DNA from 2 places in the Streptomyces sp. 351MFTsu5.1 genome. Region 1 is predicted to be linked to the other one. Evidence: predicted binding sites of a transcription regulator. Region 1 holds the regulator's gene; the other holds the start of a gene.
What was found. The regulator HspR, encoded in region 1, represses chaperone genes until heat shock. The targets are predictions, from matches to a motif close to TTGAGNNNNNNNNNCTCAA.
Positions count from the first base shown of each region.

Region 2: a site for HspR is predicted at 2,423-2,441, ahead of lon (endopeptidase La). Genes of this name have one in related genera too.

Region 1 covers NZ_KB911776.1:528,901-534,832, forward strand. Annotated here, with positions in the region: gene H295_RS0105865 (MraY family glycosyltransferase) at 1-152, shown strand, start outside; gene dnaK (molecular chaperone DnaK) at 247-2,088, shown strand; gene grpE (nucleotide exchange factor GrpE) at 2,085-2,732, shown strand; gene dnaJ (molecular chaperone DnaJ) at 2,769-3,950, shown strand; gene H295_RS0105885 (heat shock protein transcriptional repressor HspR) at 3,957-4,403, shown strand; gene H295_RS0105890 (PA14 domain-containing protein) at 4,466-5,932, opposite strand, start outside.
Region 2 covers NZ_KB911781.1:133,744-139,675, forward strand. Annotated here, with positions in the region: gene lon (endopeptidase La) at 1-2,400, opposite strand, end outside; gene H295_RS0117445 (GNAT family N-acetyltransferase) at 2,580-3,236, shown strand; gene H295_RS0117450 (rhomboid-like protein) at 3,347-4,183, opposite strand; gene H295_RS0117455 (spermidine synthase) at 4,324-5,004, shown strand; gene H295_RS0117460 (response regulator transcription factor) at 5,128-5,865, shown strand; gene H295_RS0117465 (HAMP domain-containing sensor histidine kinase) at 5,862-5,932, shown strand, end outside.

The sequences.
Region 1 (5,932 bases):
GCGGGGTGCTCTGGGTGGCCGGCGGTGTGCTGGTCCTGGTGGTGGGACTGCTGCTGGTGAGGCCGAGAGTGAAGCCCGCCGCACGGTCCGGCGTGGTCCCGCGTCCCGCATCTCCGCAGGTCACGACCCAGTTGCGTGTAAGGAACGGATAAGAGTTGAGCCTCCATGACTCAGGTCTGTTGACCGAGGCGTCGGCGTCATGCACACTTGAGTCCGTTCCACTCAAGTCAGCTGGAGGAAATCACCATGGCACGTGCGGTCGGCATCGACCTGGGCACGACTAACTCCGTCGTCAGCGTTCTTGAAGGCGGCGAGCCCACCGTCATCACCAACGCCGAGGGTGCCCGGACCACGCCGTCCGTCGTCGCCTTCGCGAAGAACGGCGAAGTGCTCGTCGGCGAGGTGGCCAAGCGCCAGGCGGTCACCAACGTGGACCGGACCATCCGGTCCGTGAAGCGCCACATGGGCACCGACTGGAAGACGGAGCTGGACGGGAAGCCGTTCAACCCGCAGCAGATGTCCGCGTTCATCCTTCAGAAGCTGAAGCGGGACGCCGAGTCCTACCTGGGCGAGAAGGTGACCGACGCGGTCATCACCGTCCCGGCGTACTTCAACGACTCCGAGCGCCAGGCGACGAAGGAGGCCGGCGAGATCGCGGGCCTGAACGTCCTGCGCATCGTCAACGAGCCCACCGCGGCCGCGCTCGCGTACGGCCTCGACAAGGACGACCAGACGATCCTCGTCTTCGACCTCGGTGGCGGCACCTTCGACGTGTCCCTCCTGGAGATCGGCGACGGCGTCGTCGAGGTGAAGGCCACCAACGGTGACAACCACCTCGGTGGTGACGACTGGGACCAGCGCGTCGTCGACTACCTGGTGCAGCAGTTCAAGTCCGGTCACGGCGTGGACCTCGCCAAGGACAAGATGGCCCTCCAGCGCCTCCGCGAGGCCGCCGAGAAGGCCAAGATCGAGCTGTCCTCCTCCACCGAGACCTCGATCAACCTGCCCTACATCACGGCCTCCGCCGAGGGCCCGCTGCACCTGGACGAGAAGCTCACCCGCGCCCAGTTCCAGCAGCTGACCGCGGACCTCCTGGAGCGCTGCAAGACCCCGTTCTTCAACGTCATGAAGGACGCCGGCGTCTCCATCAACGAGATCGACCACGTCGTCCTCGTCGGTGGCTCCACCCGTATGCCCGCCGTCGCCGAGCTCGTCAAGGAGCTGACCGGCGGCAAGGACGCCAACAAGGGCGTCAACCCGGACGAGGTCGTCGCCATCGGCGCGTCCCTCCAGGCCGGTGTCCTCAAGGGTGAGGTCAAGGACGTCCTGCTCCTCGACGTGACCCCGCTGTCCCTCGGCATCGAGACCAAGGGCGGCATCATGACCAAGCTCATCGAGCGCAACACCACGATCCCGACCAAGCGGTCCGAGATCTTCACCACGGCCGAGGACAACCAGCCGTCCGTGCAGATCCAGGTCTACCAGGGCGAGCGCGAGATCGCGGCGTACAACAAGAAGCTCGGGATGTTCGAGCTGACCGGTCTGCCGCCGGCCCCCCGTGGCGTGCCGCAGATCGAGGTGTCCTTCGACATCGACGCCAACGGCATCATGCACGTGACCGCCAAGGACCTGGGCACGGGCAAGGAGCAGAAGATGACCGTCACCGGCGGCTCCTCGCTGCCGAAGGACGAGGTCGACCGGATGCGCCAGGAGGCCGAGCAGTACGCGGACGAGGACCACCGTCGCCGCGAGGCCGCCGAGACCCGCAACCAGGGCGAGCAGCTCGTCTACCAGACGGAGAAGTTCCTCAAGGACAACGAGGACAAGGTCCCCGGCGAAGTCAAGACCGAGGTCGAGGCCGCCGTCGAGGAGCTGAAGGCCGCGCTCAAGGGCGAGGACACCGCCGAGATCCGCACCGCGACCGAGAAGGTCGCCGCGGTCTCCCAGAAGGTCGGCCAGGCCATGTACGCCGACGCCCAGACCGCGCAGGCCGCCGGCGGCGACGCCGGTGCCGAGGCGCCGAAGGCGGACGACGACGTGGTGGACGCCGAGATCGTGGACGACGAGCGCAAGGACGGTGCCGCGTGACGGAGGAGACCCCGGGCTTCGACGAGAAGCCCGACGTCCCCTCCGGCGCCACCGACGACGCCGAGCCGAAGGCCGCCGCCTCCTCCTCGGAGGCGGGGGCGGCCCCGGCCGGGGACGCAAGTGCCCAGATCGCAGGCCTGACGGCCCAGCTGGACCAGTCGCGCAAGGCGCTCGACGAGCGCACCGCGGACCTCCAGCGGCTCCAGGCCGAGTTCCAGAACTACCGCCGCCGGGTGGAGCGGGACCGGATCACGGTCAAGGAGATCGCCGTCGCGAACCTCCTGACCGAACTCCTGCCCACCCTCGACGACATCGGCCGCGCCCGGGAACACGGTGAGCTGCTCGGCGGGTTCAAGTCCGTCGCGGAGTCGCTGGAGACCGTCGCGGCGAAGATGGGTCTGCAGCAGTTCGGCAAGGAGGGCGAGCCCTTCGACCCGACGATCCACGAGGCCCTGATGCACAGTTACGCGCCCGACGTCACCGAGACGACGTGCGTGGCGATTCTCCAGCCGGGGTATCGCATCGGCGAGCGCACCATCCGCCCCGCGCGGGTGGCGGTCGCCGAACCGCAGCCGGGCGCGCAGGCGGCCAAGGACGAGTCCGAGGCCGGCGAGGAGAAGGACAACAGCTCTGAAGAGGGCTGAAGCCGTGGCCGGTGACCGAAAGGAGGGGCGTCGGGGATGAGCACCAAGGACTTCATCGAGAAGGACTACTACAAGGTCCTCGGCGTCCCCAAGGACGCCACCGAGGCCGAGATCAAGAAGGCGTACCGCAAGCTCGCGCGCGAGTTCCACCCGGACGCCAACAAGGGCAACGCCAAGGCCGAGGAGCGCTTCAAGGAGATCTCCGAGGCCAACGACATCCTCGGCGACCCCAAGAAGCGCAAGGAGTACGACGAGGCCCGCACCCTGTTCGGCAACGGCGGTTTCCGTCCGGGTCCTGGCGGTGCGGGCGGCTCCTTCAACTTCGACCTGGGCGACCTCTTCGGAGGCGGCGCCCAGGGCGGGAGCCAGGGAGCCGGCGGCTTCGGCGGCGGACTCGGAGACGTCTTCGGGGGCCTGTTCAACCGGGGCAGCTCGGGCACTACGCGCGTCCAGCCGCGGCGCGGGCAGGACATCGACACCGAGGTCACCCTCAGCTTCACCGAGGCGATCGAGGGCGCGACCGTCCCGCTCAGGATGTCCTCCCAGGCCCCCTGCAAGGCCTGTTCGGGCACCGGTGACGCCAACGGCAACCCGCGCGTGTGCCCGACCTGCGTCGGCACCGGTCAGGTGGCCCGGGGCTCCGGCGGCGGCTTCTCGCTCACGGACCCCTGCCCGGACTGCAAGGGCCGCGGCCTGATGGCCGAGAACCCCTGCGAGGTCTGCAAGGGCTCCGGGCGGGCCAAGTCCTCCCGGACCATGCAGGTCCGCATCCCGGCCGGGGTGTCGGACAGCCAGCGGATCCGGCTGCGCGGCAAGGGCGCGCCCGGTGAACGCGGCGGCCCGGCGGGCGACCTGTACGTCACCGTGCATGTCGCCACGCACCCCGTCTTCGGCCGCAAGGGCGACAACCTCACCGTGACGGTCCCGGTGACCTTCACGGAGGCGGCGCTCGGCGGCGAGGTGCGGGTGCCGACGCTCGGCGGCCCCCCGGTGACCCTGAAGCTGCCGCCGGGCACCCCCAACGGCCGCACCATGCGGGCGCGGGGCAAGGGCGCGGTCCGCAAGGACGGCACCCGGGGCGATCTGCTGGTCACCGTCGAGGTGAGTGTCCCGACCGAGCTGTCGGGGAAGGCTCGTGACGCGCTGGAGGCGTATCGCGAGGCGACCGTGGGGGAGGACCCACGGGCGGAGCTGTTCCAGGCCGCGAAGGGAGCATGATTCGAGATGGACGGTCGTCGACGCAATCCGTATGAACTGACCGAGGAAACCCCGGTCTACGTCATCTCGGTGGCGGCCCAGCTCTCCGGCCTGCACCCGCAGACCCTCCGTCAGTACGACCGCCTCGGCCTGGTCTCCCCGGACCGCACGGCCGGGCGGGGCCGCCGCTACTCGGCCCGCGACATCGAACTGCTCCGCCAGGTGCAGGCCCTGTCGCAGGACGAGGGCATCAACCTGGCCGGCATCAAGCGCATCATCGAGCTGGAGAACCAGGTCGTGGCGCTCCAGCAGCGGGTGGCCGAACTCCAGGCCGCCGTCGAGGGCGCCGCCGCGGCGATGCAGCAGCGGGAGGCCGCGGTGCACGCGTCGTACCGCCGCGACCTGGTGCCGTATCAGGAGGTCCAGCAGACCAGCGCGCTGGTGGTGTGGCGGCCGAAGAAGGCCAGGGACTAGACGCACTGACCCAGACGCACTGACGACGAGAAGGGGCCCGGAGAGATCTCCGGGCCCCTTCGTCAGTACTCCCAGATGCCGTACGCCATCGGTGAGGTCGCGGCCTCCGCGCCGGCGGCGTCCAGGCGGACGACGCGGTAGTAGTACAGGCCCAGCGTGTCGTCGTGGACCGTCTTGTCCATGAAGAACACGGCGTCGTCCATCGTGCCCTCGCTCAGGGTCGTATAGGCGGCCGCGGCCGGGTCCCAGCGCTCCACGCGGTAGCTCTTGAACCGGCCGCAGTCGCCGAGGCCGGAGCTCTCGGAGCAGCCGACGTACAGCTCCGGGTACCGGTCCTCACGGATCTCGGTGCCCGTCCAGCCGGGCGGCCGGGTGTCGGGCAGGGCGACGGAGAGCTCGGCGGGGTGGTAGGCCTCGGGGCCGGCCCACCAGGGGATCAGGGGGGAGTTGTCCGTGGCGGCCACCTTGTAGGTGTGCGTGGCGCCGTCGGGGACCGTCGGGCAGAGGATCTCGGTCGGGGCCAGGGACTCGCCCGTCCAGCAGTTCTGCTGCCACTCCGTCTCGCCGGTCTCCGGGTCGGTGACGCCCTGCCACACCTTGTAGCCCGTGACGTCGTCGTCGGCGGGCGGTGTCCAGGTCAGGCGCACACCGAGCGGGATCTGCTCGGCGGTCAGGTTCTCCACCGGGGCCGGGCGCACGGTGTCCGGCGTGGTCGCGGTGGCGGCGGGGCCGGGCTGCGACTCGTGGCCGTACGGGTCGATCGTCACGACCGTGTAGTCGTACGTCGTCTCGGAGGCGCCGGAGACGTCCCAGCAGACGCCGTTGATCTGCCGGGGGCCGGCGTAGTCGGGGGCGTCGCCGGTGTTCCAGGTCCAGTACGTCTGCGGGTCCGTCAGCGGCAGGTCCTGCGAGTTGTTGGGCTTGCAGCCGGTCACCGCGCTCCTCTCACCGGTCGCCTTGTCGGTGCGGGTGATCCGGTAGGTCAGCAGCGGCCTGTCCTCGCCGAAGGTCCACGGGTCGGCGCTGCTCCACTCGATCATCACCCCCTCGTCGAACCTGGTCGCGGTGGTGCTGAACGGCGCGATCGCCTCGGGCCGGCCGGCCATGGCGAGGGTGACCTCCACCGGGGCGGCGGCGTTGCCCTTCGCGTCCACCGAGCGGACCGCGTAGCGGTAGCTGTCGGCCACCGCGACCAGTTGGCGCGACACGACGTCGGTCCCCGTGGTGGTGGTCGGGGTGTTGCCCGTGGCGCCGGGCAGCGCGTCGAGCCAGCCGCCGGTCGCCGGGTCGTACTGGAGGACCTGGTACGAGGCCGCCCCGTCGACGGCCGACCACACCACGTGCGGGATGCCCGACCGGTACTCGACGCGGGCGTCGGCGGCGGCGGCGGGCGGTGTCAGGTCGGATGTGGTGAAGGTGGTGGCCGCCGAGTACGCGGACCAGTTCCCGACGGCGTCCCGGGCCCGGCCGCGGTAGGTGACCTTGCTGCCGTCGGCGGCGTAACCGGTGTCGCAGATCGCTCCCTTGGT
Region 2 (5,932 bases), on a different contig from region 1:
AACCTCCGGCGCCGCCCCGTTCACAGCCGGGGACAGCGCCAGCTCCAGGACCTGGCGGACGTCGGTGACGGCGTGGACGTCGAGCTTGTCCAGCACCTCCGCCGGGACGTCGTCCAGGTCGGCCTCGTTGCGCTTGGGGATGATGACGGTGCTCACCCCGGCGCGGTGCGCGGCGAGCAGCTTCTGCTTCACGCCGCCGATCGGCAGGACCCGGCCGGTCAGGGAGACCTCGCCGGTCATCGCCACGTCCGTGCGGACCAGGCGGCCGCTGAGCAGCGACGCCAGTGCCGTCGTCATCGTGACGCCCGCGCTCGGCCCGTCCTTCGGGACCGCGCCCGCCGGGAAGTGGATGTGCACGCCCCGGTCCTTGAGGTCGGCGACCGGCAGCTCCAGCTCGGCGCCGTGCGACCTGAGGAAGCTCAGCGCGATCTGCGCGCTCTCCTTCATCACGTCACCCAGCTGGCCGGTCAACGTCAGACCCGCTGCGCCCGTCTCCGGGTCGGCCAGCGACGCCTCCACGTAGAGCACGTCCCCGCCCGCTCCGGTGACCGCGAGTCCGGTCGCCACACCCGGGACCGCCGTACGGCGCTCCGCCGGGTCCTGGGCCGACTCGGGCACATGGTGCGGCCGGCCGATCAGGGCCCGCAGGTCGTCGGCGCCGATGGTGAACGGCAGCTCCCGCTCGCCCAGTTCGTGCTGCGCCGCGACCTTGCGGAGCAGCCGGGCGATCGAGCGCTCCAGGGTGCGCACGCCCGCCTCGCGGGTGTACTCCCCGGCGAGCTTGCGCAGCGCGCTCTCCTCCAGCGTCACCTCGTCCTTGTCGATGCCCGCCCGCTCCAGCTGGCGCGGGAGCAGGTGGTCACGGGCGATGACGACCTTCTCGTCCTCGGTGTAGCCGTCGAGCCGGACCAGCTCCATACGGTCCAGCAGCGCCTCGGGGATCGCCTCCAGGACGTTCGCCGTGGCGAGGAACACCACGTCGGACAGGTCGAGTTCGACCTCCAGGTAGTGGTCGCGGAAGGTGTGGTTCTGCGCCGGGTCCAGGACCTCGAGGAGGGCCGCCGCGGGGTCGCCGCGGAAGTCGGAGCCCACCTTGTCGATCTCGTCGAGCAGGACGACCGGGTTCATGGAGCCGGCCTCCTTGACGGCCCGCACGATCCGGCCGGGCAGCGCGCCGACGTACGTACGGCGGTGGCCGCGGATCTCGGCCTCGTCGCGGACGCCGCCGAGGGCGACCCGGACGAACTTGCGGCCCATGGCGTGCGCGACGGACTCGCCGAGGCTGGTCTTGCCGACGCCGGGCGGGCCGACGAGCGCCAGCACGGCACCGCCGCGCCGCCCGCCGATGACACCGAGGCCCCGGTCGCTGCGGCGCTTGCGCACCGCCAGGTACTCGGTGATCCGCGCCTTCACGTCTTCCAGGCCGGCGTGCTCGGCGTCCAGGACCGCCTTGGCTCCCTGGATGTCGTACTCGTCCTCGGTCCGCTCGTTCCAGGGGAGTTCGAGGACGGTGTCCAGCCAGGTGCGGATCCAGGAGCCCTCCGGGGACTGGTCGCTGGACCGCTCCAGCTTGTCGACCTCCTTGAGGGCGGCCTCCCGCACCTTCTCGGGCAGGTCGGCGGCCTCCACGCGGGCGCGGTAGTCGTCGGACTCCTCGCCGTCCTGCTCGCCGTTGATCTCGCGCAGTTCCTTGCGGACGGCTTCCAGCTGACGGCGGAGCAGGAACTCGCGCTGCTGCTTGTCGACGCCCTCCTGGACGTCCTTCGCGATGGTCTCGGCGACGTCCTGCTCGGCGAGGTGGTCGCGGAGCTGCTGGGTGGCGAGCTTGAGGCGGGCGATCGGGTCGGCCGTCTCCAGCAGTTCGACCTTCTGCTCGGTGGTCAGGAAGGGCGAGTAACCGGAGTTGTCGGCGAGCGCGGACACATCGTCGATGGCCTGCACCCGGTCCACGACCTGCCAGGCGCCGCGCTTGCGCAGCCAGGCGGTGGCGAGGGCCTTGTACTCCTTGACCAGTTCGGCGACATGACCGGGCAGCGGTTCGGGGACGGTCTGCTCGACCGTGGTCCCCTCGACCCACAGGGCGGCACCCGGGCCGGTGGTCCCCGCACCGATCTTCACCCTGCTCCGGCCGCGGATGAGGGCGCCCGGGTCGCCGTCGGCCAGCCGGCCGACCTGCTCGACGGTGCCGAGCACACCGGTGCTCGCGTAGGTCCCGTCGATCCGCGGCACCAGCAGGACCTTGGGCTTGCCGGGTTCCGAACGGGCGGCGGCCTGGGCGGCCTCCACCGCGGCGCGGACGTCGGCGTCGTTCAGGTCCAGCGGCACCACCATTCCGGGCAGCACGACCTCGTCGTCGAGCGGCAGCACAGGCAGAGTGAGCGGTGTGGACGTCGAAGCCATGATCTCCCCTTCGGCAGTCAAGTTGAGCTATGCCGACTCAATGCACGTGAGCCTCCGAATGTTCCCCACCCGCTTTCCTGTTCGCTGTGGGCGATCACCGCTGTCTGGAGCAGCCGTCCGGCACCTATCGTGCGGTAGGTAACAGTCGGAATGCTTGATAGACCATTACAGGGGGTTCGGTGGACGGGATCGTGCAGGCATGGGTGGACGGCTGGGTCGTGTCCCGCGGGGCCGCCCCGCCGCAGCGTGAGGCGTGGGGGTTCACCGTGGACGTGGGGCAGACCGGGCACGTCTCGCGGCATGTCTTCGACGCGCTGGGTGACGGGGTGGACGAGGGCGCCGTGCGCAAGGTCGCGGACGCGGTGACGGGCGCCGGGGTGTGGCTGAAGGTGTTCCAGGACCCGGAGACCGTCGGCGCGTGGCTGGGCGAGGGCTGGTGGGTGGACCCCGAGCCCGGGTATCTGATGACGGTCCCGCTGGCGGGCACGCGAGCGGAAGCCGGTGTGCCGGACGGTTACCGCACGCGCGTGTGGTCCGCCGGCGGCGTCACGCGCATGCTCGTCGCCGCGTCCGACGGCTCCCTCGCCGCCCGCGGCCAGGTGGCCCCTACGGGCGCGAGTGCCGTCTTCGACCAGATCGAGACCGTGCCCGCCCATCAGCGGCGGGGGCTGGGCAGCGTCGTCATGCGCACGCTCCAGGCCGCGGCGGCCGCCACGGGTGCGCGGACCGGCGTCCTGGCGGGCACGCCGGCGGGCCGGGGGCTGTACGAGTCCCTGGGCTGGCATGTGCAGGCTCCGCTCACCAGTGCGAAGTTCGTGGGACCGAACACCGGGTGACCGCCCCGCCGTCTCCGGCGGTGCCCGCCGGCCGCACAGCGGACAACACCCGGCCGCGGTCGGCTCTTCCCGGGTACGGGGAGGACCGCCGCAGGGGAGCCCCGGATCGTCTACGACGGCCCTGCGAGGACCTGGTCGGCCGGCTGCGGGTGCCGCTCGTGGTGCCAGCGGCGTACCAACGGCCAGGTCGCGATGCCGGTCAGCAGGGCGATCGGGTGGCCCCAGTCGGTCAACGGGTCGGTGAAGGCGATCAGGTCGGTCGCCAGCTCCCAGCCGAAGAGGGCGAGCAGCGGCCAGCGCAGCCACGGGCGGAGGAGCCCGGCGAGCGCGCCGAGGCTCGCGGCGACGCCGAAGCTGACGCCGTAGTCGAGGCGATGCAGTGAGGAGGCGGGCAGGTGTCCGGCCAGGACCGCGACACCTACGGGGCCCTCGGTCGCGAGGGTCGCGCCGACGTGCCCCAGCAGGAAGACGGCGGCCGTGCGCATCCCGCCGATCCTGCGCTCCAGCGCGGTGAGGACGAACAGCAGGGCGACGGCGTACGGCGAGAGGATGCCGCCCGCGATCCACAGCGCACTGGCCGCGAGCACCAGCATCGGCGTCCGCACCAGGTGGGCCACATCGGTGCTGGAACCCTGGTGCAGGGTGTGCACGAGAGCGGGGCTCAGACGCGCCGAGACGAGCGAGACCGCGACCAGGACGGCGCCGTAGCCGAAGGTGAACGGGGTTCCGGTGGGCGTGGGGAACAGCCGCCGACCGCGCCGGACGTCAAACCGCCGGGCGGGGACGGTCGTTGCCGCTTCCCGTGGCTCAACTTCCCGTGGCTCAACGGTGGTCTCCGCCGCCGCACTCCGCTGCCGGGGCATGCCGTCGAGCAGCACGGCGACATCCGGGAGGCGGTCGTCGGGAGAGGACCCGTCGGGAGGAGCTGCGGGGGCGGTCCGTTCCAAGGTGAGCTGCTCCTTCCGTTTCACCCCCAGCCTTCGCGCCCGACCCACCCGCTGTCTGTGACCCGCACCACCCCGGCCGCGATTCACAGCGACTTCTCAAGAAGCCCCGTCCCCCTGGGCATTGCTGCCAGGATGGGCCGATGCCCACCTCGTACGACATTCCCGAAGTCCTGGACCGTCGCGAGGGCCCCTACGGGGAGGTCGTCCTGCGGCGCCACGGCGAGTTGCTCCAGATCATCGCCAACGGCTGCTTCCTGATGGACACCTCCGACGGGCGCTCGGAGCGGATCCTCGTCGACGCGGCGCTCGGTGCGCTGGACGACCGCCCCCACCCGCACGTCCTGATCGGCGGTCTGGGCGTGGGCTTCTCGCTCGCACACGCCGCCGCGAATCCGCGCTGGGGCCGGATCACGGTCGTGGAGCGGGAACCGGCGATCATCGGCTGGCACCGCGACTCCGGGCCGCTCTCGGCGCTCTCCGCGGCCGCGCTGGCCGATCCGCGGACGAACATTCTGGAAACGGATCTAGTCGGATTCGTCAATGAGACATGCGCCACTTTTGACGCGCTCTGCCTCGACATCGACAACGGCCCCGACTGGACGGTCACGGACGGCAACCACGGCCTCTACGCACCTGCCGGACTCACAAGCTGCGCAAGGGTGTTGAAGCCGGGCGGGGTACTGGCGGTGTGGTCCGCCAGACCATCAGCGGAATTTGAGGGATCCCTAGCAAATGCCGGGTTCCAGCAGGTACGTACCGAGGAGATCCCCGTTGCCCGGGGCGTACCCGACGTCGTACATCTCGCCGTCCGACCTGGATAGCAAAGGGGTGATGACTCCCCGTACTCTGCTTCCCTACGCCGATCATTCAAGCGTCAATCGCAGTCATGCGCAGACAAGGAATCACCCCACATGGTTCCGGAAAGCACTCCCCAGGGGCGGGCGATGGAGCAGACACACACCTCCCAGAACGGCACGACGACCACCCAGGGCGCACAGCGCCGCGTGCTGGTCGTCGAGGACGATCCGACGATCGTCGACGCCATCGCGACCCGCCTGCGCGCCGAGGGATTCCTCGTGCAAACGGCGGTCGACGGTCCGTCGGCGGTCGACACGGCCGAGGCCTGGCAGCCCGATCTGCTGATCCTCGACATCATGCTGCCCGGCTTCGACGGTCTGGAGGTCTGCCGACGTGTGCAGGCCGCCCGTCCGGTGCCGGTGATGATGCTCACCGCGCGGGACGACGAGACCGACATGCTGGTCGGACTCGGCGTCGGCGCCGACGACTACATGACCAAGCCCTTCTCGATGCGTGAGCTGGCCGCGCGCGTGCACGTCCTGCTGCGGCGGGTCGAGCGGGCGGCGCTGGCGGCCGCGACCCCCAGAAGCGGCATCCTCCGGCTCGGCGAGCTGGAGATCGACCACGCGCAGCGCCGGGTCCGGGTGCGCAGCGAGGACGTCCACCTCACCCCGACCGAGTTCGACCTGCTGGTGTGCCTCGCGAACACCCCGCGCGCGGTGCTCTCCCGTGAGCAGCTGCTGGCCGAGGTCTGGGACTGGGCGGACGCCTCCGGCACCCGCACGGTCGACAGCCACATCAAGGCCCTGCGCCGGAAGATCGGCGCCGAGCGGATCCGCACGGTGCACGGCGTGGGCTACGCCCTGGAGACGCCGACGCCATGAGCGAGGGTCCGGCAGGCCGGAGAGGCCCCAGGGAGCCCTGGGGGGGCGTCAGCCCGTTCTCGATCAA